One region of the Streptomyces sp. NPDC001231 genome, then DNA from elsewhere that is predicted to be linked to it. Evidence: predicted binding sites of a transcription regulator. Region 1 holds the regulator's gene; the other holds the start of a gene.
The links. Region 1 encodes HrcA, which represses chaperone genes, less so after heat shock. Its sites were predicted from a motif close to TTNGCACTCNGNNNNNCNGAGTGCNAA; they were not measured.
Positions count from the first base shown of each region.

Region 2: a site for HrcA is predicted at 1,823-1,849, ahead of groES (co-chaperone GroES). Genes of this name have one in related genera too.

Region 1 covers NZ_JBIAXS010000001.1:228,160-238,879, forward strand. The annotation lists gene ACFY3J_RS01080 (histidine triad nucleotide-binding protein) at 1-331, opposite strand, end outside; gene ACFY3J_RS01085 (S41 family peptidase) at 426-3,629, opposite strand; gene ACFY3J_RS01090 (hypothetical protein) at 3,740-4,321, opposite strand; gene ACFY3J_RS01095 (16S rRNA (uracil(1498)-N(3))-methyltransferase) at 4,414-5,154, opposite strand; gene ACFY3J_RS01100 (nitronate monooxygenase) at 5,151-6,239, opposite strand; gene dnaJ (molecular chaperone DnaJ) at 6,465-7,601, opposite strand; gene hrcA (heat-inducible transcriptional repressor HrcA) at 7,602-8,618, opposite strand; gene ACFY3J_RS01115 (MBL fold metallo-hydrolase) at 8,820-9,563, shown strand; gene ACFY3J_RS01120 (DUF3097 domain-containing protein) at 9,596-10,411, shown strand; gene hemW (radical SAM family heme chaperone HemW) at 10,515-10,720, opposite strand, start outside.
Region 2 covers NZ_JBIAXS010000032.1:72,570-83,289, forward strand. The annotation lists gene groL (chaperonin GroEL) at 1-1,237, opposite strand, end outside; gene groES (co-chaperone GroES) at 1,368-1,676, opposite strand; gene ACFY3J_RS31565 (polysaccharide deacetylase family protein) at 2,049-2,885, opposite strand; gene ACFY3J_RS31570 (polysaccharide deacetylase family protein) at 2,882-3,826, opposite strand; gene ACFY3J_RS31575 (methyltransferase domain-containing protein) at 3,917-5,125, shown strand; gene ACFY3J_RS31580 (LCP family protein) at 5,140-6,225, opposite strand; gene ACFY3J_RS31585 (LacI family DNA-binding transcriptional regulator) at 6,320-7,348, opposite strand; gene ACFY3J_RS31590 (ABC transporter substrate-binding protein) at 7,503-8,813, shown strand; gene ACFY3J_RS31595 (carbohydrate ABC transporter permease) at 8,810-9,706, shown strand; gene ACFY3J_RS31600 (carbohydrate ABC transporter permease) at 9,711-10,610, shown strand; gene ACFY3J_RS31605 (glycoside hydrolase family 3 N-terminal domain-containing protein) at 10,676-10,720, shown strand, end outside.

The DNA of each region.
Region 1 (10,720 bases):
CGCGGCCGCCGAGGACGTGCGCGTGGGCGTGCCAGACGGTCTGGCCCGCGCCGGAACCGGTGTTGAACACGATGCGGTAGCTGTCCAGCTTGTCCTCGTCGGCGATCGCCTGTGTCTCGCGCAGGACGTCCGCGGCGAGTCCGGGAGCCTCGGTGGCGAGGACCGCGGCGTCCTTGTAGTGCGCCTTGGGGATCACCAGGACGTGGGTGGGCGCCTGGGGGTTGATGTCCCGGAAGGCGACGATCGTCTCCGTCTCGCGGACGATCGTGGCCGGGACCTGTCCCGCGACGATCTTGCAGAACAGGCAGTCGCCCTGGGGTTCCCCTGCCATGCGGTGCTCCTCACGCCGGGTTGATCGGGTACGGGGGCATGGTATCCAGGGCGCGCGGATCCGGCCGGGTCCGGGGGGCTCGGCCCCCGGACGGTCACGGCAGGGACGGCGGTGTCTTCGCGGGCGTCTCCTGGAGCGCCTGAAGCGCGAGGCGGATCGCCTCGTCGAGTTGGACGTCGTGGCCCGCCGCGTGGTCCTGCGGGCGTTGCGCGACCTCGACGTCCGGGTCCACCCCGTGGTTCTCCACGCCCCACTCGTAACCCTCCAGCCAGAAGGCGTACTTGGGCTGGGTGATCAGCGTGCCGTCGACCAGGCGGTAGCGGCTGTCGATGCCGATCACGCCGCCCCAGGTGCGGGTGCCGACGACCGGCCCGATGCCCAGCGCCTTGATCGCCGCGTTGACGATGTCGCCGTCGGATCCCGAGAACTCGTTGGCGACGGCGACGACCGGGCCGCGGGGCGCGTCCATCGGGTAGCTCTCCGGCCGCATGCCGCGCGGCAGGTCCCAGCCGACGATCCGCCGGGCCAGCTTCTCCACCACGAGCTGGGAGGTGTGGCCGCCGCGGTTCTCACGGACGTCGACGACGAGCCCTTCGCGGGCCACCTCCACGCGCAGGTCGCGGTGGATCTGCGCCCAGCCGGGGGCCTGCATGTCCGGTACGTGCAGGTAGCCGAGGCGGCCGCCGGACCGCTCGTGGACGTAGGCGCGGCGGTCGGCCACCCACGCGTGGTAGCGCAGGGGTTCCTCGTCGGCGACGGGGACCACGACCGCGTGCCGCGGGTCGCCCCCGCCGGCCGGCAGGACGGTCAGTTCGACCGGCTTGTCCGCCGTGCCGACCAGCAGCGGGCCGGGGCCGGCCACCGGGTCGACCGGGCGGCCGCCGACCGCGACGATCGCGTCCCCGGCGCGCACCGCGACGCCGGGAGCGGCGAGCGGGCTGCGCGCGTCCGGGTCGGACGTCTCCGAGGGCAGGATCCGGTCGATCCGCCAACTCCCGTCCCCGTGCCGGGAGATGTCCGCGCCGAGCAGCCCCTGCCGGGTGCCGTGTCCGAAGCCGCCGGGCGGCATGACATAGGCGTGCGAGGTGCCCAGCTCGCCGTGCACCTCCCAGAGCAGGTCGACCAGGTCGTCGTGGGTGGCGATCCGGTCCAGGACGGGCCGGTAGCGGTCGAGGACGCCGTCCCAGTCGACACCGCCCATGTCCGGCCGCCAGAAGTGGTCCCGCATGATGCGGCCGGTCTCCTCGTACATCTGCCGCCACTCGGCGGCCGGGTCGACGGTCTGCCGGACCCGGCCGAGGTCGACGGTGATGTTGGAGTCGCTGTCCTCGTCGCCGGAGGCGCGCCGGTCGCTGGGCACGACCTTGAGCTTGCCGTCCGTCCACAGCAGGACCCGCTTGCCGTCGCCGCTGACCGCGAAGTGGTCGGCGTCGGCGGCGAGGTGCTCGATGCGCTGCTGGACGAGGTCGTAGCGCTCCAGCTCGGTCTTCGGGTCCGGATCGTCGGGCGTGGCGCGGGCGGCGCCGAGAACACCGCGCACCGGGTGCCTGAGCCAGAGCACGCCGTCCTTGGCGGCGCGCAGGTTGGAGTAGCGGGCGGCCTCGACCGGGAACGGCACGATGCGGTCGGCCAGGCCCTCCAGGTCGATCCGCGTCGCCGGGACCCCCTCGCTGTCCGGGGTCTCCTCCTTGTCGGGTGCCTCGAAGGGCCGGCCGTGCCGCTGCGGGCCGAACGGTGAGGGGGTCGCCGCGGCGAGCGTGATCAGGTGCGGGCGGGAGCTCTCCACGAACGCCAGGTCGAAGACGTGCTCGTCGTAGACCGGGTCGAAGGAGCGGTGGGAGAGGAAGGCGAGGTGCTTGCCGTCGAGGGTGAACGCGGGCGCGTGGTCCCGGAAGCGCAGCGGGGTCGCCTCGGTGACCGACAGGTCGGTGGTGTTGGCGAGGCGGAGCTGGCTGAGGGGGCGCGGCCCGGGGTGCGTCCAGGCCAGCCAGGCGGAGTCGGGCGAGAAGGCGAGGTCGCCGACGTCCCCGTGCTCGCTGCGGTCGACCTCGCGCACCTCGCCGCTCTCGCGTTCGACGAGCAGCAGCCGGCCGTCGTGCGAGGCGACGGCGACGCGGCTGCCGTCGGGGGCGGTGGCGAGTTCCAGGACGCGGCCGAGCTGCCCGGCGCCCAGCCGGCGCGGGGTCGCGCCGGGCGCCAGGCCGGTGGCGGGCGCGAACTCCAGGGCGTCGTCGCCCTCGGCGTCCGTCACCCACACCACCCCCTCCTCGCCCTCGGCGCGGAAGGTGCGCGGCAGCCGGGTGCGTACGCCGGGCTCGGCGGCGAGCGCGCGGGCGGGACCGGAGCGGTGGGTGACCCAGTGGACGGCGCCGCGCACCGCGACCGCGCTGCCGCGCGCGGTGTGGTCGGGGGCCGCCGAGCCGAACCAGTGGGAGGCGTTCACCGGATACGGCTGGAGGTCGACGCGCGGCCCGCCGAGCCGGACGTCGATCCGGCGCGGCTCGGCGCCGTCCAGATCGTCCAGCAGCCACAGTTCACCGGCGCTGGAGTAGACGACCCGGGTGCCGTCGGTGGCGGCGTGCCGGGCGTAGAAACCGTCCAACTGGGTGTGCCGACGCAGGTCGGAGCCGTCGGCGAGGGAGGAGTACAGCGCGCCGGTGCCCTCGTGGTCGGAGAGGAACGCGATCCTCTCCCCCACCCACAGCGGGTATTCGAGGTTGCCGTCCAGGTCGTCGTGCAGCCGGACGAACTCCCCGGTGTCCTCACGGTCGATCCACAGCTTGCCCGCCGTGCCGCCCCGGTACCGCTTCCACCAGGCCGCCTCGCGGCCCATCGGCGCGGACAGCAGGACGGTGTGCGGACCGTGGGCGACATCGCCGACGGGCCCGTACGGCAGGGTGGTTGCCGGTCCGCCGTCGAGCGGGACGGCGCGCGCCCAGGTGCGGCGCAGGCTGGCCTGGCCCTGGGTGCTGATCGCGAGGACCTCGCCGTCCGGGGTCCAGCCGCGCACCTGGGTCTTCGAACTCCCCCAGTACGTCAGGCGCTTGGCGGGACCGCCGGCGACCGGGGCGATGTGCACCTCGGGAGCGCCGTCACGGGTGGAGGTCCAGGCGACGAAGGTGCCGTCGGGCGAGATACGAGGGTGGTTCGCCGGCACGTTGTCGGCGCTGACCCGCCAGGCCCTGCCGCCGTCCAGCGGCGCGAGCCACACGTCGTCCTCGGCGGTGAAGGCGACCAACTCGCCGCGCAGATGCGGGAACCGGAGATACGCGGAGGAGGCGGACGATACGGATGACACGGGCGACGGAGACGATGCGGGCTGAGTCACGTGATCACCCTACGCAGGGGCGGCGGCGACGGACAGGGGTCGGATGGCTCCCCCGCACGCGAACCGGCGGCGGTGCGGCCTCACTTGCCCCGGACGGGCCAGCAGGTGGGATCACCCTGGCACCAGATCGTCCGTGTGACGGTCACCGTGACCCCCGGCTCCGGCTGACCACGGGTGGGCCGGTAGGTGACGGGCGGCCGGTACGCCGGCGCGGTCGTGGCGTCGCAGTTGCCGAGGCCGCCCACGTGGAACAAGACCCTGCCGCCCACCTTGGCGGTCAGGTCCCCGCGCACACAGGCTCCGTCGACGGCTCGGGTGACCTTCCCGGTGACGGAGATCTTCCGGCCGTCCTTCGTCTCCCCCTGGCAGTCCACGGAGACCACGGTGGTCTCGGACGCCGACGGTGACTGGTTCCCCTGGTTTCCCGCCGTGCGCGTCCGTCCGCCGTCGTCCCTGCCTATGCAGCTGAGCCAACTCACCGACGTGTGACGCCGGTTCAGCTCCGCCGTCGCCGTCACGTCGGTCGTGGACGCCGCCGACGCGGCGTTGAGCCCGCCGGGTTCACATGCGACGGCCCCGCCCGCGGCGACCACCGCGAGCACCGCCACGGCCCTCACCCGCCGCCCGCGCGGCAGGTGCCGAATCCGCCTCGATGCCCCCATGTACGGCAGCCTGCCACCGCCACGCCCGGCGCGGTAGAGCGCATACGGCCACACGCGCGCCGCGCGCGCCCGCGCTCATGCGGCCCTGCCGGTCAGGACCAGCGGCCGGTACGGCCCAGCAGCAGGGCGGCGGCCGCCGTGCCGGCGGTGGAGGTGCGCAGCACGGTGGGGCCGAGCACGTACGCCTTCGCCCCCGCGTCCCTGAACCGCGCCAGTTCCTCGGGTGACACCCCGCCTTCGGGACCGACGACCAGCACGATGTCGCCCTGGGCGGGGAGTTCGACGGTGGCCAGACGTTCCTCACCGCTCTCGTGGAGCACGGCGGCGAAGTCGGCTTCGGCCAGAAGTGCGGCAACCTGTTTGGTCGTCGCCGCGTCCGCGACCTCGGGGAAGCGCACCCGGCGGGACTGCTTGCCGGCCTCGCGGGCGGTCGCGCGCCACTTGCCGAGCGCCTTCAGACCCCGGTCGCCCTTCCACTGCGTGATACAGCGGGAGGCGGCCCACGGCACGATCGCGTCCACGCCGACCTCGGTCATGGTCTCCACGGCGAGTTCGCCGCGGTCGCCCTTGGGCAGGGCCTGGACGACGGTGATACGGGGGGACTCCGGCGGTTCCTCGACGAGGGACGCCAGGTCCGAGACCACCAGCCGGTCCTTGCCCTCGGCGGCCCTGACCACGCCCTCGATCCAGCGCCCGCGGCCGTCGGTGAGCACCACGTCCTCGCCCGGCCGCAGCCGCTTGACCGAGACCGCGTGCCGCCCCTCGGGGCCCTCCAGCACGAACTCCGTTCCGATTGCCTTCAGTTCGTCCACGACGAACACCGGCGCGGTCATCGCACGTCACCTCCTGCCGCATACCCGGCCGCCAGTGCCGCCCGTGCGGCGTCGAGTTCGGCGAGCAGCACCTCCACCAACTGCCCGGCGGGCAGCTCGCGGGCCATCCGGTGGCCCTGGCCCGCCCACAGCGCCATGCCCTGCGCGTCCTTCGCCTTGGCGGCCGCCTTGCGCAGCGGCGCGGTGAGGTGGTGGACCTCCGGGTAGGCGGCGGGCGCGTACGGGCCGTGCTCCCGCATGAAGCGGTTGACCAGTCCGCGGCCCGGCCGCCCGGAGAAGGCCCGGGTCAGCTCCGTACGCGGGAACACCGGGTCGGTGAGGGCCTGCTTGTGCAGCTCGTGCGCGCCGGACTCGGGGGTGGCGAGGAAGGCCGTGCCGAGCTGGGCGGCACTGGCGCCCGCCGCGAGCACGGCGGCGATCTGGCTGCCGCGCATGATGCCGCCCGTGGCGATGATCGGCAGGGCGACCGCCTCACGGATCTGTGCGACGAGCGAGAGCACGCCGATCCCGGCGCCGCTCTGTTCCGGCAGGTCGCGATGGGTGCCCTGGTGGCCGCCGGCCTCCACGCCCTGGGCGATCACCGCGTCCGCGCCCGAGCGGTCCACGGCGAGCGCCTCCTCGGTGGTGGTGGCGGTGGCGAGGACGAAGGTGCCGACCCGGTGCAGGGAGTCCACGACCTCGCGGGCGGGCACGCCGAAGTGGAAGGAGACGACCGGCACCGGGTCGTCCAGGAGCACGGCGAGCTTGGCGTCGTAGCCGTCGTCGCGTCCGGACTCCGGGTCGCCGAGTTCGGTCTCGTACCAGCCGGGCTCGCCGGCGAGCTGGTGGGCGTAGAGGTCGACGGCGCCGGTCTCGGCGCTCTCCGGCTGCGGCATGAACACGTTGACGCCGAAGGGGCGGCCGGTCAGTCCGCGCAGCTGCTTGATCTCCTGGTACATGCCGTCGGCGGTCTTGTAACCGGCGGCGAGGAATCCCAGTCCGCCGGCATCGGACACCGCCGCGGCGAGCGGCGGCACCGCGGGACCGCCCGCCATCGGCGCCTGCACGATCGGGTGCGGGAAGAGATCGGTCAGTGCGGAGGACATGACGGCATGTTGTCACGTCCTCCTGACGGGTCCGAATCCGGGCGACCTCCGACATATGCCGGAGGAATCCCTTCCGACCCAACCACCGAACCCGGCCGACCCCGGCCCCGCCTCAACGACCGTTGAACGCGTCCTTCAACCGCGAGAACAGACCTTGCTGCCCCGGCTGACCGTGCCTGCCCGGGGGACAACCCCCGGGGACCCCCGGCCGACCCCAGCCCCGCCTCAACGACCGTTGAACGCGTCCTTCAACCGCGAGAACAGACCTTGCTGCCCCGGCTGGAACTGCCCCTGTGGGCGTTCCTCGCCGCGCAGCTTGGAGAGCTCGCGCAGCAGGCGTTCCTGCTCGGGGTCGAGCTTGGTCGGGGTCTGGACCTCGACGTGGACGATGAGGTCGCCCCGGCCGCCGCCGCGCAGGTGCGTGACGCCCCGGCCGTGCAGCGGGATCGACTGGCCGGACTGGGTGCCCGGGCGGATGTCGACCTCCTCCAGGCCGTCCAGGGTCTCCAGCGGCACCTTGGTGCCGAGGGCCGCCGCGGTCATCGGGATGGTGACCGTGCAGTGCAGGTCGTCGCCGCGCCGCTGGAAGGTCGAGTGCGGCAGCTCGTGGATCTCGACGTACAGGTCGCCGGCCGGGCCGCCGCCGGGGCCGACCTCGCCCTCGCCCGCGAGCTGGATGCGCGTGCCGTTGTCCACACCGGCCGGGATCTTCACGGTCAGGGTGCGGCGGGCGCGGATGCGGCCGTCGCCGGCGCACTCCGGGCACGGGGTGGGCACCACCGTGCCGAAGCCCTGGCACTGGGGGCACGGACGCGACGTCATGACCTGGCCCAGGAAGGACCGGGTGACCTGCGAGACCTCACCCCGGCCGCGGCACATGTCACATGTCTGCGCGGTGGTGCCCGGGGCCGCGCCCTCGCCGCTGCACGTGTTGCAGACGACGGCCGTGTCGACCTGGATGTCCTTCGTGGTACCGAAGGCCGCCTCGTCCAGCTCGACCTCGAGCCGGATCATCGCGTCCTGGCCCCGGCGCGTGCGCGAACGCGGTCCGCGCTGCGACGCCGTGCCGAAGAAGGCGTCCATGATGTCGGAGAAGTTCCCGAAGGAACCGGCCCCGAAGCCGCTCGCGCCGGCCGCGCCGGCCTGCGAGAGGGGGTCGCCGCCGAGATCGTAGACCTGCTTCTTCTGCGGGTCGGAGAGCACCTCGTAGGCGGCGTTGATCTCCTTGAACCGCTCCTGGGTCTTCGGATCCGGGTTGACGTCCGGGTGCAGCTCGCGCGCGAGCCGCCGGAAGGCCTTCTTGATCTCTTCCTGCGACGCGTCACGGCGCACGCCGAGAACGGCGTAGTAGTCCGTGGCCACCTACGACTCCGCCAGGATCTGTCCGACGTACCGTGCCACTGCGCGTACCGCTCCCATCGTTCCCGGGTAATCCATGCGGGTCGGTCCGACCACGCCGAGCTTGGCCACTGCCTCGCCGCCCGAACCGTAGCCGACCGACACGATGGACGTGGAGTTGAGTCCTTCGTGGGCGTTCTCGTGACCGATGCGCACGGTCATGCCCGGATTCTGCGTCTCACCGAGCAGCCTCAGCATCACGACCTGCTCCTCCAGCGCCTCCAGAACGGGCCGGATCGTGAGCGGGAAGTCGTGCGCGAAGCGGGTGAGGTTGGCGGTGCCGCCGATGACCAGCCGCTCCTCGTTCTCCTCGACGAGCGTCTCCAGGAGGGTGGACAGCACGGTCGAGACCGTACCCCGGTCCTCGACGTCGAAGCCGTCGGGCAGGTCCTCCACGAGGTGCGGGACGTCCGTGAAACGGCGGCCCGCGACCCGGCTGTTCAGCCGCGCCCGCAGATCGGCCAGGGAGGTCTCCCCGAAGGGCGCCGGGCAGTCGACCATCCGCTGCTCGACCCGGCCGGTGTCCGTGATCAGCACGAGCATCACGCGCGCGGGCGCGAGGGCAAGCAGCTCCACGTGCCGCACGGTCGAACGGGTCAGCGACGGGTACTGCACGACGGCGACCTGCCGGGTCAGCTGGGCGAGCAGCCGTACCGTGCGGGCCACCACGTCGTCGAGGTCGACGGCGCCGTCGAGGAAGTTCTGGATGGCACGCCGCTCGGGCGCGGTCATCGGCTTGACCTCGGCCAGCTTGTCGACGAACAGGCGGTACCCCTTGTCGGTGGGGATACGGCCGGCACTGGTGTGCGGCTGGGCGATGTAGCCCTCGTCCTCCAGGGCCGCCATGTCGTTGCGGACCGTGGCCGGTGAGACGCCCAGGCTGTGCCGCTCGGTGAGGGCCTTGGAGCCCACCGGCTCCTCGGTGCCGACGTAGTCCTGGACGATGGCGCGCAGCACCTGAAGCCGCCGCTCGCTGAGCATCGCGCACACCTCCAGGGTCGTTCCTCGGCCACCCGCCTGGCACTCTGCGCATACGAGTGCCAGCTCTACCCGGCCCAGTGTACGGCCGCCGGGTACGCCCCCGGCAAGGCCGGGCCGCGACGGACTACGAGGTCGGGACCGGGATCACCCGGGATCGGCCGGGATGTCGTACCCGGCAGGCATCACCGCTAGCGTCGCCCCATGACGGATGCGCGGGAAGCCCCTCGGGAAGAACTGGAATGGGAACGGCTGGCGGACGGGGTGGGGCGGTGCCGCCTGCCCGGATGGGACTGCACGGCCGGGCTGGTCGTCGGGGAGGGCGCCGCGCTGATGGTCGACGCGGGTTCGAGCCACGCGGAGGGCGCACGGTTGCGTGCGTGGGCGCGGGCGCTCGCCGGTGGTGATGTGACACATCTCGCGCTCACCCACCCCCACTTCGACCACATCTTCGGGGCGGCGGAGTTCGACGGCGCGGAGATCTTCGCCGCCGAGGGCGCGGACGCGGTGTTCGGTGACAGCGGTGAGCGCGCTGAGCTGCGCGGGGACGCGGTGCGCCAGGGGCTGGACGCCAAGGCGGCCGAGGAGGCGGCGGACGCCCTGGTACGGCCCGGCCGCGAGGTCCGCGACCGGCTCACCCTCCGGCTCGGTGGCGGGCGGGAGGTGCTGCTGGCGAACATGGGCCCGGCGCACTCCACGCACGATCTCGCGGTGGTGGTGCCGGGCGACCCGACCGTGGTGTTCTGCGGGGACCTGGTCGAGGAGTCCGGCGAGCCCCAGGCGGGCCCGGACGCCGTGCCGTCCCGGTGGCCCGCCGCCCTCGACCGGCTGCTGGCGCTCGGCGGCGAGGACGCTCTGTACGTTCCCGGTCACGGAGCGGTGGTGGACGCCGCCTTCGTCCGCGCCCAGCGGGACGCCCTGGCCGCGCGCTTCGGCGTGTCGTCCTGATCGGACTCGGGCCTGTCCATATCGTCACTCGAATGCGCCAGTATTCGCCCGACCTCACTCCGCCCTGGAAGAAGCCCCGGCCCGTGCCGGAGGTTCCCGCCGAGCCGGGTCTGGTCGTGGAGGAGCCCGGGACCGGCTTCTGCGGGGCGGTGATCCGCTGCGAGGCGGGCACGGTGACACTGGAGGACCGTTTCGGCAAGCACCGGGTGTTCCCGCTCGCGCCCCGCGGCTTCCTGCTGGAGGGCCGGGTGGTCACCCTGGTGAAGCCGTCGTCCGGCCCGGTACGGCCCACCCGTACGGCATCCGGTTCGGTCGCCGTGCCCGAGGCACGCGCGCGCGTGGCCCGCGCCGGGCGCATCTACGTCGAGGGCCGGCACGACGCCGAACTGGTCGAGAAGGTGTGGGGCGACGACCTGCGCGTCGAGGGCGTGGTCGTGGAGTACCTGGAGGGCGTGGACGACCTGCCGGCGATCGTCGAGGCGTTCGCGCCCGGTCCGGACGCCCGCCTCGGCGTCCTCGTGGACCACCTGGTGCCCGGCAGCAAGGAGTGGCGCATCGCCGAGTCGGTGACCAGCGAGCACGCGCTGGTGGTCGGCCACCCCTACATCGACGTCTGGGAGGCCGTGAAGCCCTCCTCGCTCGGGATCGGGTCCTGGCCCCGCGTCCCGCGCGGCCAGGACTGGAAGACGGGTGTGTGCCGCGCCCTGGGCTGGCCGGAGAACACGGGCGCGGCCTGGCAGCGGATCCTGTCCCACGTGCGGTCCTACAAGGACCTGGAGCCGGAGCTGCTCGGGCGGGTGGAGGAGCTGATCGATTTCGTCACGGCAACGGCCAGCGGTGGGGCTTGACGTCGGGCAACGTGCCGAATCGGCTGGTGTCGAGTTCGATACCGAGGGCATCGAGTGTCAGCGGATCGCCGAACTTCGTCCTCTGCTGTCCCTTGTGGAGTGATCAATCCACCAGATCCCGCACCACCGCGTCCGCCAGCAGCCGGCCCCGCAGGGTGAGCACGGCACGCCCCGCCTCGTACGGCCCTTCCTGGAGCAGCCCGTCGGACAGCGCGCGCCGGGACGCGGCGAGGCCGTCCGGGCGCAGCAGGTCCAGCGGGACGCCCTCCCGCAGCCGCAGTTCCAGCAGGATGCGCTCCACCCGGCGGT
Region 2 (10,720 bases), on a different contig from region 1:
AGACGATGCCCTCCTCGACCGCGGCGCGGGTCGCGGAGATGGCGTCCTCCAGACGGTGCTTCTTCTCCTTCAGCTCCACCTCGGTGGCGGCGCCGACCTTGATCACGCACACGCCGCCGGCCAGCTTCGCGAGGCGCTCCTGGAGCTTCTCGCGGTCCCAGTCGGAGTCGGTGTTCTCGATCTCGGCCTTGATCTGGGAGACGCGGCCCTCCACGTCCTCCTTCTTGCCGGCGCCGTCGACGATCGTGGTGTCGTCCTTGGTGACGGTGACGCGGCGGGCGGAGCCGAGGACGTCCAGACCGGCCTGGTCGAGCTTGAGGCCGACCTCCTCGGAGATGACGGTGGCGCCGGTGAGGACCGCCATGTCCTGGAGCATCGCCTTGCGGCGGTCGCCGAAGCCGGGGGCCTTGACGGCCACGGCGTTGAACGTGCCGCGGATCTTGTTGACGACCAGGGTCGACAGGGCCTCGCCGTCGACGTCCTCGGCGATGATCAGCAGCGGCTTCGAGGCGTTGCCCTGAATGATCTTCTCGAGGAGCGGGAGCATGTCCGCGATGGCGGAGATCTTGCCCTGGTGGATCAGGATGTACGGGTCGTCGAGGACGGCCTCCATACGCTCCTGGTCCGTGACGAAGTACGGGGACAGGTAGCCCTTGTCGAAGGCCATGCCCTCGGTGAAGTCCAGCTCCAGACCGAAGGTGTTGGACTCCTCGACGGTGATGACGCCGTCCTTGCCGACCTTGTCCATCGCCTCGGCGATGAGCTCGCCGACCTGCTGGTCCTGGGCGGACAGCGCGGCGACGGCGGCGATGTCGGACTTCTCGTCGATCGGGCGGGCCGAGGCGTGCAGGTCGTCGGAGACGGCCTTGACCGCGGCGTCGATGCCCTTCTTCAACGCGGCCGGGGAGGCACCCGCGGCGACGTTCTTCAGGCCCTCGCGCACGAGCGCCTGGGCGAGCACGGTGGCGGTGGTGGTGCCGTCACCCGCGATGTCGTTGGTCTTGGTCGCCACCTCCTTCACCAGCTGGGCGCCGAGGTTCTCGTACGGGTCCTCGATCTCGACCTCACGGGCGATGGTGACGCCGTCGTTGGTGATGGTGGGCGCGCCGAACTTCTTGTCGATGACGACGTTGCGGCCCTTGGGGCCGATCGTCACCTTGACCGTGTCGGCGAGCTTGTTGACGCCGCGCTCGAGGGCGCGACGGGCGTCCTCGTCGAACTTCAGGATCTTCGCCATGGCAGCGGGAGCCCTCTCGAAATCTGGTGGTAAGACACTGCGCCCCGGGCGCCCGGCTTCTTATCGGTCGCGGGGGGCCAGGGGCGCAGCTCAAGCAGAATTGCTTCGGCTTCGTGAAGAAGCGGGTGAACTACTTCTCGATGATCGCGAGGACGTCGCGAGCCGAGAGGACGAGGTACTCCTCGTTGTTGTACTTCACCTCGGTGCCGCCGTACTTGCTGTAGAGCACGACGTCGCCGACCTTCACATCGAGCGGAAGACGGTTGCCGTCCTCGAAGCGGCCCGGGCCCACGGCCAGGACGACGCCCTCCTGGGGCTTCTCCTTGGCGGTGTCCGGGATGACCAGGCCAGAGGCCGTGGTCTGCTCGGCGTCCAGCGGCTGGACCACGATGCGGTCCTCGAGCGGCTTGATGGCAACCTTGGTGCTGGCGGTCGTCACGATCCGACCTCCCCCTTCGGAGATCTCACGGGGTTAACTGTCTGAGGTGGCGACCAGGTCGATCCGTCGTCGCGGGTGCCGGACCTGCCCGTCGCTTTGTTGGCACTCTCCAGGGGGGAGTGCCAGACCTGAGACTATGACCGTCGTTAGCACTCGGTCAAGCGGAGTGCCAATTGCCTCGTGGCGCGTCGGGGGTGGGGTGCGGTTTGGCGAACGTCTGTTCAAGGTGCTGTGGGCCTGTGCGAGCGCCCTGGGGCTGCCGCCCCCAGACCCCCGCCTTCGGCCTGGACGGCCTCGCCCTCAAGCGCCGGACGGGCTGCTTGATGCCGGACTCGGCCGAGAATCTCAGCCCGGAGACAGTCCCGCCGCAGCTCAGAGATAGTCCTGCAGCCGGCCCACCGTCAGGCCCTTCTTCTGGATTCGGCGGAGCAGGCGGGTCGTGCGGTCACGCAGGGGCGGGCCGTCGAGGTCGTCGTCGTCCGAGGCGACGAGGAGGATGTCGCCGGGGCGCAGTTCGTGGGGGCCGTGCCTGAAGCGCAGGCCGGTGTCGGTCGTGACGCCCCGCCACAGGGCGACCGCCGAGACCCCGCAGTCGGCGGCGGCGCGCAGGGTCGTCGTGTCGTACCTGCCGTAGGGCGGGCGGAAGAGGCGGGGGCTGACGCCGAAGCGGGAGCGGATCTTGTCCCGCTGGCCGCAGATCTCGGCGCGCTGGCCCGCGTAGGGCAGGCCGCGCAGCGAGGGGTGGTCCAGGGTGTGGTTCTGGAGGTCCGCGCCGACCGACATCAGGCGCGCGAAGTGCCCGTACCCCGGCCCGACGACACTGTCCGTGAGGAACATGCTGACCGGCAGCCGCAGTTCACGGACCATGTCGACGAACCGCGGATCCTTCTCCGCGCCGTCGTCGTAGGTGAGGAAGACGACCGGGTCGGAGGTCGCGACGCGGTCCACGACCTCGGGCAGGCCGGCGGACGGGGCGGCGCCGGCGAGCCGCGGCGGACGGGCCGGCGGCTTCGGCGGCGCGGCGAGCGGTGCCCTGAGCCCCCAGCGCCGGTAGGCCTGGTCGGCCGTCGGGCTCTGCGACCGTACGCCCTGCGCCGCCTTGCGGCCGAGCCGCTCGATGGGGTCGACGGACGTGGCACAGCCGGTCAGCAGCGAGGCGGCGAGCAGGGCCACGGCCAGGTGCCGCGGCCGGACGGGCCGCGGTCTCACAGGTAGTCCTCCAGCCGGGCCACCGCGTACCCGTCGGCCGTGACCTTGTTCAGGAACCGGCGCATGTCGTCGGCCATCGTGCCGTTCCACTCGCTGCGGCCCCGGAAGTGGGTGAGCACGATGTCGCCGGGCCGCAACCGCCGGCCGTCCTCGCGGAACTCCCAGTGGTCGACGTAGACCTCCTCGTTCCAGAGGGGCGCGTACTCGATGCCGCAGGACTTGGCGGCGCGCAGGGTGTCCTGGTTGTAGTTGCCGTAGGGCGGGCGGAACATCTTCGGGCGCTTGCCGAACCGCTCCTCCATGATGTCCTGCATGCCGCAGATCTCGCGCTTCTGCTCTTCGTAGGACAAGGCAGGCAGGTAACGGTGGTGCAGGGTGTGGTTGTTGAGGGTGACCCCGGAGCCCTGCACCTTCCAGAAGTAGCCGTAGTCGCCCTTGATGAGGTCGTCGGTGAGGAACGCGGTGTACGGGATCTTCAGGTCCCGCATCATCCGCAGGAACTCCGGGTCCTTCTCCGCTCCGTCGTCGATGGTGAGGAAGACGACCTTGTCCTTGGTGGGGACCGTGGTGAAGACCGGGGGCAGGTTCCAGTCCTTCTGGTGTTTCACCTCGAAACCGGCGCGGGCGGTGGCCTTCGACTTCGTCGTGGGCGGCTGCGGGGGGATCAGCGGGACCCGCTCCAGACTCCAGCGCTTGGCGGTGGCCACCCGCTGCGCGTAGGAGGTGTGCAGGCGGTCGCCGAAGGAGCCGGGGGCGGCAGCGGGGGCGGGGTGCGCCCGGGGGCGCTGCTGGCCGGGAGCCGGGCGCACCTGCGCCTCCGGCTGCCCGCAGCCGGAGGCGAGGGCGGCGACGGCGAGCACCGCGAGCCCGCCGCGGATCCGGGTCCCGCGACTCGGCACCCTTTCAGGACCCTTTTTGTCATTTTGTACTACTGACCTCATGGCGCCGGATCCTCGCAGGCCACCACCCGGAAGCCGGGACGACACCGCGGCCGGAGGCACACCGTCCACCGACTGGCCCACAATGAGCCGGTGAACGACCACCTCCACGCCTTCGCCTCGCTGCTCACCCCCGAGGGCCGCGCCCTCCTCGACGAGGTGCGCGGCACCCCACCCGCCGACGAACTCGCGGTCGCCACCCGGCTGCGCCGTGAGCACCCCGCCGAACTGGTGTCGGCGGCGCTCGGCCAGGCCCGGCTGCGGCAGCGGGCGGCCGCGAAGTTCGGGGCCGAGGACGCGGGGCGGATGTTCTTCACGCCGAACGGGGTGGAGCAGTCGACGCGGGCGAGTGTGGCGGCGTACCGGGCGGGCCGGCTGCGGGAGTCGGGGGTGGCCTCGGTCGCGGACCTGTGCTGCGGGATCGGCGGCGACGCGATCGCCCTCGCCCGCGCCGGGATCCGGGTCCTGGCCGTGGACCGGGACCCGCTGACCGCCGCCGCGGCCCGCGCGAACGCCGAGGCGCTCGGGGTGGCGGACCTGATCGAGGTACGGGAGGCGGACGTCACGGAGGTCGACACGGCCTCGTACGACGCGGTGTTCGTGGATCCGGCCCGCAGAGCGGGCGGAGGGCGGGGTGGCGGCCGCGCCGCGGGCGGGCGCGTCTTCGACCCCGAGGCGTACTCGCCGCCGCTGTCCTGGGCGGTCGGCGCCGCGCTCCGGGCGCCCCGCGCGGCCCTGAAGATCGCCCCCGGCATCCCGCACGAGCTGATCCCGACGCAGGCCGAGGCCGAGTGGATCTCCGACGGCGGGGACGTGAAGGAGGCGGTGCTGTGGTTCGGCACCGAGCCGGGCCTCATCCGGGCCACCCTGCTGCCCGGCCCGCGCACCCTGCGCGGCCGCGGCCTGCCCGACCCCCCGGTCCGCACCCCGGGCCGCTACCTGTACGAGCCCGACGGCGCCGTGATCCGTGCCCACCTGGTGGCCGAGGCCGCCCGGGAACTCGACGGCGGCCTGATCGACGCGACCATCGCGTACGTGACCGCCGACGAACTCCGCCCCACCCCGTACGCCACCGCCTACGAGATCACCGACCGGCTCCCCTTCAACGTCAAGAGGCTGAAGGCCCTGCTGCGGGAGCGCGAGGTGGGCGCGCTGACCGTGAAGAAGCGGGGCTCGGCGGTCGAACCGGAGGAACTGCGCAGGAAGGTCCTGCCGAAGCCGCACGGCAGGAACGCGGCGACGGTGTTCCTCACCCGGGTCGCCGGGGCGCCCACCATGCTGCTCGGCCACCCGGCGGGCTGACGCCGCTCACCGGCTCACCGCAGCGACGTCCACAGTTCGCCCGCGTCCGGTTCCTGCGCCACCACCCGGTTGGGGTTCCACGGGGCCGTCACCACCGGCATGGTCACCGTCTTCACGTTCTGCGCCGACAGGCCCTTCAGGCTCTCGCCGAGGGTCGTCAGTTCGCCCAGCGAGTCGAGGCCGGTGTCGGTGGTCAGGCTGCCGGTCACCGCGTCGGCGACCCGGTAGAGCCCGGCGGGGTCGTCCAGCAGGCCGGAGTCGGAGATCTCCTCCAGCAGCGCCTTGACCAGCGTCTGCTGGAGGCCTATGCGGCCCAGGTCGCTGCCGTCGCCCACGCCGTACCGGGTGCGGGCCAGGGCCAGGGCCTCGGTGCCGTTCAGATGGTGGGTGCCGGCCTTCAGGTGCAGATGGCTCTTGTCGTCGTCGATGTCCAGCTCGGTGGTGACGGTGACCCCGCCCATCGCGTCCACCAGTTTCGCGAAGCCGGAGAAGTCGATCTCGATGTAGTGGTCCATGCGGATGCCGGTGAGCGTCTCGACCGTCTTGACCGCGCACACCGGTCCGCCCACCGAGTACGCGCTGTTGAACATGGTGTAGTTCGCCACCGCCGTGGAACCGCCGGACTCCAGCGGGCAGGACGGGCGGGTCACCAGCGTGTCGCGCGGGATGCTCACCACGGTGGCCGAGGTCCGGCCGGCGTCGATGTGCACGATCATCGCGGTGTCGGAGCGTGCGCCCTCGCTGTCGCCGCCGCCGAGTTCCTCGTTCTGCTCGCCACTGCGCGAGTCCGAGCCGAGGACCAGGATGTTGAGGGCCCCCCTGGGCAGGGCGGCCGTGTCGACCGACGGTCCCGTACGCGACCCGGGCGGGCGGTCGTCCCCGAGCGCGCTGTTGATGTCGACGCTCTTGATGTTCTGGTTCAGGTGCCAGTACGCGAAGCCCGCCGCCGCGACGCCCAGCACCAGGACGCCCGACAGGCCGAGGCCCACGGCCTTCAGGGCCCGTGACCGCCGGCCGGCCCCTCCGCCCGCGTCCCCGCTGTCGCTGTCGCCCTGTCCCCTGTCATGTCCCCTGTTGTGTCCCCTCACGGGGAGGAACATACGTCCGACTCATGAGGAGCCCGACGGTGGGAGGCACCCACGACCGATTTCTTCGGAAAATCTCATCTTCCCCGAAACTTTCGGGACTTGAGCTTCACTTCGCGGGCGCCGCCGTACTGCTGCGCACCACCAGGCTCGTGGCCAGCTCCACCCGGGTCGCCACCGGCGAGTCCTCCTCGCGCCCGAGGTCCAGCACCAGCTTCGCCGCCGCCTCGGCCATCTCCGTCAGCGGCTGGCGCACGGTTGTCAGCGGCGGCCCGACCCAGCGCGCCACCGGCAGGTCGTCGAAGCCGACCACGCTCAGGTCCTCCGGGACGCGCAGGCCCAGTTCGCGCGCCGCCTCGTACACGCCGAGCGCCTGGAGGTCGTTGCCCGCGAAGACGGCGGTCGGCCGGTCCTCGCGGCGCAGCAGCTTCAGGCCCAGCCGGTAGCCGGCCTCGTGGTGGAAGTCGCCGGTCACGATCAGCGACGGGTCCACCGGCAGCCCGGCCGTCTCCAGCGCGGCCCGGTAGCCGTCCACCCGGGCGCGGCTGCACATCATCCGGGACGGCCCGCTGATCGCGCCGATCCGGGTGTGCCCGAGCTCCACCAGGTGCCGGGTGGCGGCCAGCCCGCCCTGCCAGTTGGTGGCGCCGATCGAGGGCACGTCGGCGCCCGGGTCACCGGCCGGGTCCATCACCACGAACGGGATGGAACGGCTGGTCAGCAGCGCCCGCTGGGACTCGTCGAGCCCGGACAGCACCAGGACCACGCCGTGCGGCCGGCGGGCCGCGACCTGGTCGGCCCAGGTCCGCCCGGGAGTGAGCCGGCCCGCGCTCTCGGAGAGCACGACGCTCAGCCCCGCGTCCCGCGCCACGTTCTCCACGCCCCGGATGACCTCCATCGCCCAGGCGCTCTCCAGCTCGTGGAAGACCAGGTCGATCAGCGGCGAGCGGGTCGCCTCAGCCCGCCGGCGCCGGTAGCCGTGCGCCCGCAGCAGCTCCTCGACCCGGGAGCGGGTGGTCGGGGCGACGTCGGCACGACCGTTGAGAACCTTCGAAACAGTCGGAGCCGACACACCGGCCTCGCGGGCAATCTCGGCGAGCGTGGCGGTCTGCGTTCCTGCGGTCTTCGTCGGCTTCATGGCCGCGATCGTATCTCTGCGAGACCTCTTGACGAACCCCCTCGACCGCTTTAGGTTCCCGGAACATTCGAAGTGCCATACGAAACATTCGGCCATTCGAACAGTTCGGCCAGACGAACATTCGGAACACGACATTCGTGAGAGGTGCCGTCACATGGAGTCCTACAGCAGGCGCTGGTTTCTCGGCGCCGGCGCCACCACCCTCATCTCGGCCGCCGGACTTACCGCCTGCGGCTCCGGCGGCGGCTCCGGCAGCTCGGGCGGCACGATCACGGCGATGGTGTACGGCGACGACGCCGTGAAGGTGCAGACCGCGGCCGTCACCCGGTTCAACGCCTCCGCCGCGGCCAAGAAGGCGAAGGGCAGGATCAAGCTGGAGAAGGTGCCCGGCTCGGACTACCCGGCCAAGCTGCGCACCGCGATGGGCTCGCCCCACGCCCCGGACGTGTTCTTCAACTGGGGCGGCGGCTCCATCAAGGCGTACAAGGACGCGGGCCAGCTGATCGACCTCACCGACACCATCGAGTCCGACCCGGTCCTCAAGGACGGCTTCCTGCCCTCCGTGCTCGCGGCCGGCGCGCTCAGCGGACGCAACTTCGGTATCCCGATGCGCGGCATGCAGCCGGTGATGCTCTTCTACAACAAGGCCATCTTCGCCGAGCACAAGCTCCAGCCGCCCACCACCTGGGACCAGCTGCTCGACATCAACGCCAAGCTGAAGAAGGCGAAGATCACCCCGTTCGCGCTCGGCGGCGCCGACATCTGGCCGGAACTGATGTGGCTGGAGTACCTGGTCGACCGCATCGGCGGCCCCGAGGTCTTCGAGAAGATCAAGAACGGCGACTCCTCCGGCTGGGGCGACCCGGCCGTCCTCAAGGCCGCCGAGACGGTCAAGCAGCTCATCGACGACGGCGCCTTCGGCAAGGGCTTCAGCTCGGTGGCGTACACCAACAAGGGCGCGCCGGCGGTCTTCGCCAAGGGCAAGGCGGCCATGCACCTGATGGGCTCGTGGGAGTACTCCACGCAGCTCGGCGAGTTCCCGGACTTCGCCAAGAAGAGCCTGGGCTGGTGCGCGTTCCCGAAGTACGACGGCGGCGCCGGCGACATCCGCAACGTGGTCGGCAACCCGACCAACTACTGGTCGGTGAACGCCCGTACGTCCAACAAGGACGCGGCGATCGCCTTCCTGAAGGAGTGCGCCTCCGAGCAGTACGCCAAGGACCTGATCGCCAACGGCGACATCCCGACCACGTCCAACGCGGCCAACCTGCTGGACGCCTCCCCCAACCCCGAGTTCGCCAAGTTCCAGTACTCGATGGTGCAGCAGGCCCCCGCCTTCACCCTGAGCTGGGACCAGGCAGTCGACCCGAACATCTCCACGCCGATGCTCACCGAGATCAACAAGCTGTTCGTGGGCAAGTCGAGCCCGAGCCAGTTCGTCACCGCGCTCCAGGGGCTGAAGTGAGTTCGACGGTCTCCACCAGGACGAAGGGCAGGCCCGGGAAGGGCGTGCGGGCCGGTCGCCCGCACGCCGCCTGGGCCCTGCCCGGCGTTCTGTTCTTCGCCTTCTTCGCCATCGCCCCGATGGTCCTGGCCTTCTACCTGTCCTTCACCAAGTGGAACGGCCTGGGCGACCCCGAACCGGCGGGCCTGGCCAACTGGCAGAAACTGCTCCACGACCCGCGCCTGACCCAGTCCATCACGGTGACCGTGCTGCTCACCGTGGTCAGCTGGACCTTCCAGACGGTGGTCTCGCTGCTGCTGGGCGTCTGGGCGGCGGGCCGCCAGCGCAACCGGGCGGTGCTGTCCGCGATCTTCTTCACGCCGTTCCTGCTGTCCTCCACGGCGATCGCACTGCTCTTCTACTCCCTGCTCGACCCGAACTTCGGCATCATCCGCGGGGACACGTTCGGCTCGACGTCCGGCGCCTTCCTGGCGATCGTCTTCGTCGGCGGCTGGCAGTTCATCCCCTTCCACACCCTGATCTACCAGGGCGGGGCGCGGCAGATCCCCGAGGTCCTCTACCAGGCCGCGGCCATCGACGGCGCCGGCCGCTACCGCCAGTTCTTCTCGATCACCCTGCCCCAGCTGCGCAACACGGCGACCACGTCCAGCGTGCTGATGATCGTCGGCTCGCTCACGTACTTCGAGACCGTCCTGATCCTGACCCAGGGCGGCCCCGGCACGGACACCGCGATCCTGCCGTACCTGATGTACGAGGCGGGCTTCAAGAGCTACGACTTCGGCTACGCGAGCGCCATCGCGTCCTTCCTCGTCGTGGCCGCCACCGCGCTGTCGCTGCTGCTGGTCCGGCTGACCGGCTTCGGCGCCATGCGCAGCACCAGGGAAGGAATGTGACGAAGTGTCACACGATACGCTGCCGCGCCGTCCGCTGCGCACCCCCCGGACGCCGGTGACCGCGGCCCCCACGCACCGCCGCCGCCACTGGACCAGGCGCCCGAACCCGCTGGCCGGCCTCGGCTCGGTCGTCTGGCTGATCATCGTGATCATCCCGATCTACGCGATGATCTCGACCTCGCTGACCCGGCAGGACGAGGCTCTGGGCAACGCCCTCGACCCGCCCGAGCACCCGACCCTGGAGAACTACAACACCGTCCTGCACAGCGGCTTCGGCCACCTCCTCGCCAACACGGTGACCGTCGCGGCGGCGGTGGTGGCCATCGTCCTCGTACTGTGCGTCCCGCTCGCCTACGTCGCCGTCCGCACCCGCAGCTTCTGGTCGGGCGCGGCCTTCCGCATGTTCCTGCTCGGCGTCGCGATCCCGGCCCAGGCGGTCGTCGTCCCGCTCTACCTGATGATCGCCAAGCTGAACCTCTACGACAGCCTGCTCGCGGTCATCCTGCCGACGGCGGCGTTCGCGATGCCGGTCTCGACGCTCATCCTCACCGGCACCCTGCGGGACATATCCGAGGAGCTGTACGAGGCGATGGCGCTGGACGGCGCCTCCCCCACGCGGATGCTGTTCCAGCTGGTCATCCCGATGGCCAAGGGCGGCATCAGCACGGTCGTCGTCTACTCCGCCCTCCAGGCCTGGAACGGCTTCCTCTTCCCGCTGATCTTCACCCAGTCCGACGGCCCGCGCGTGCTGACCCTCGGCCTGTTCAACTACGTCAGCGAGTTCGGCGTGAACATCCCCGCACTGCTCGCCTCCGTCGTCCTCTCCGGCATCCCGATCTTCGCCGTCTACCTGGTGGCCCGGCGCGCCCTCGTGGGCGGCCTGATGGGCGTGGGCGGCAAGTGACCAAGTGACCGGGACCGACCCGCGGCAGCCGAATCCCCCTCATTGACAGACCCGACAGGAGTTTCATGACCACCGCCCCCTGGCGCGACCCCGCCCTGCCCGCCGCCGCC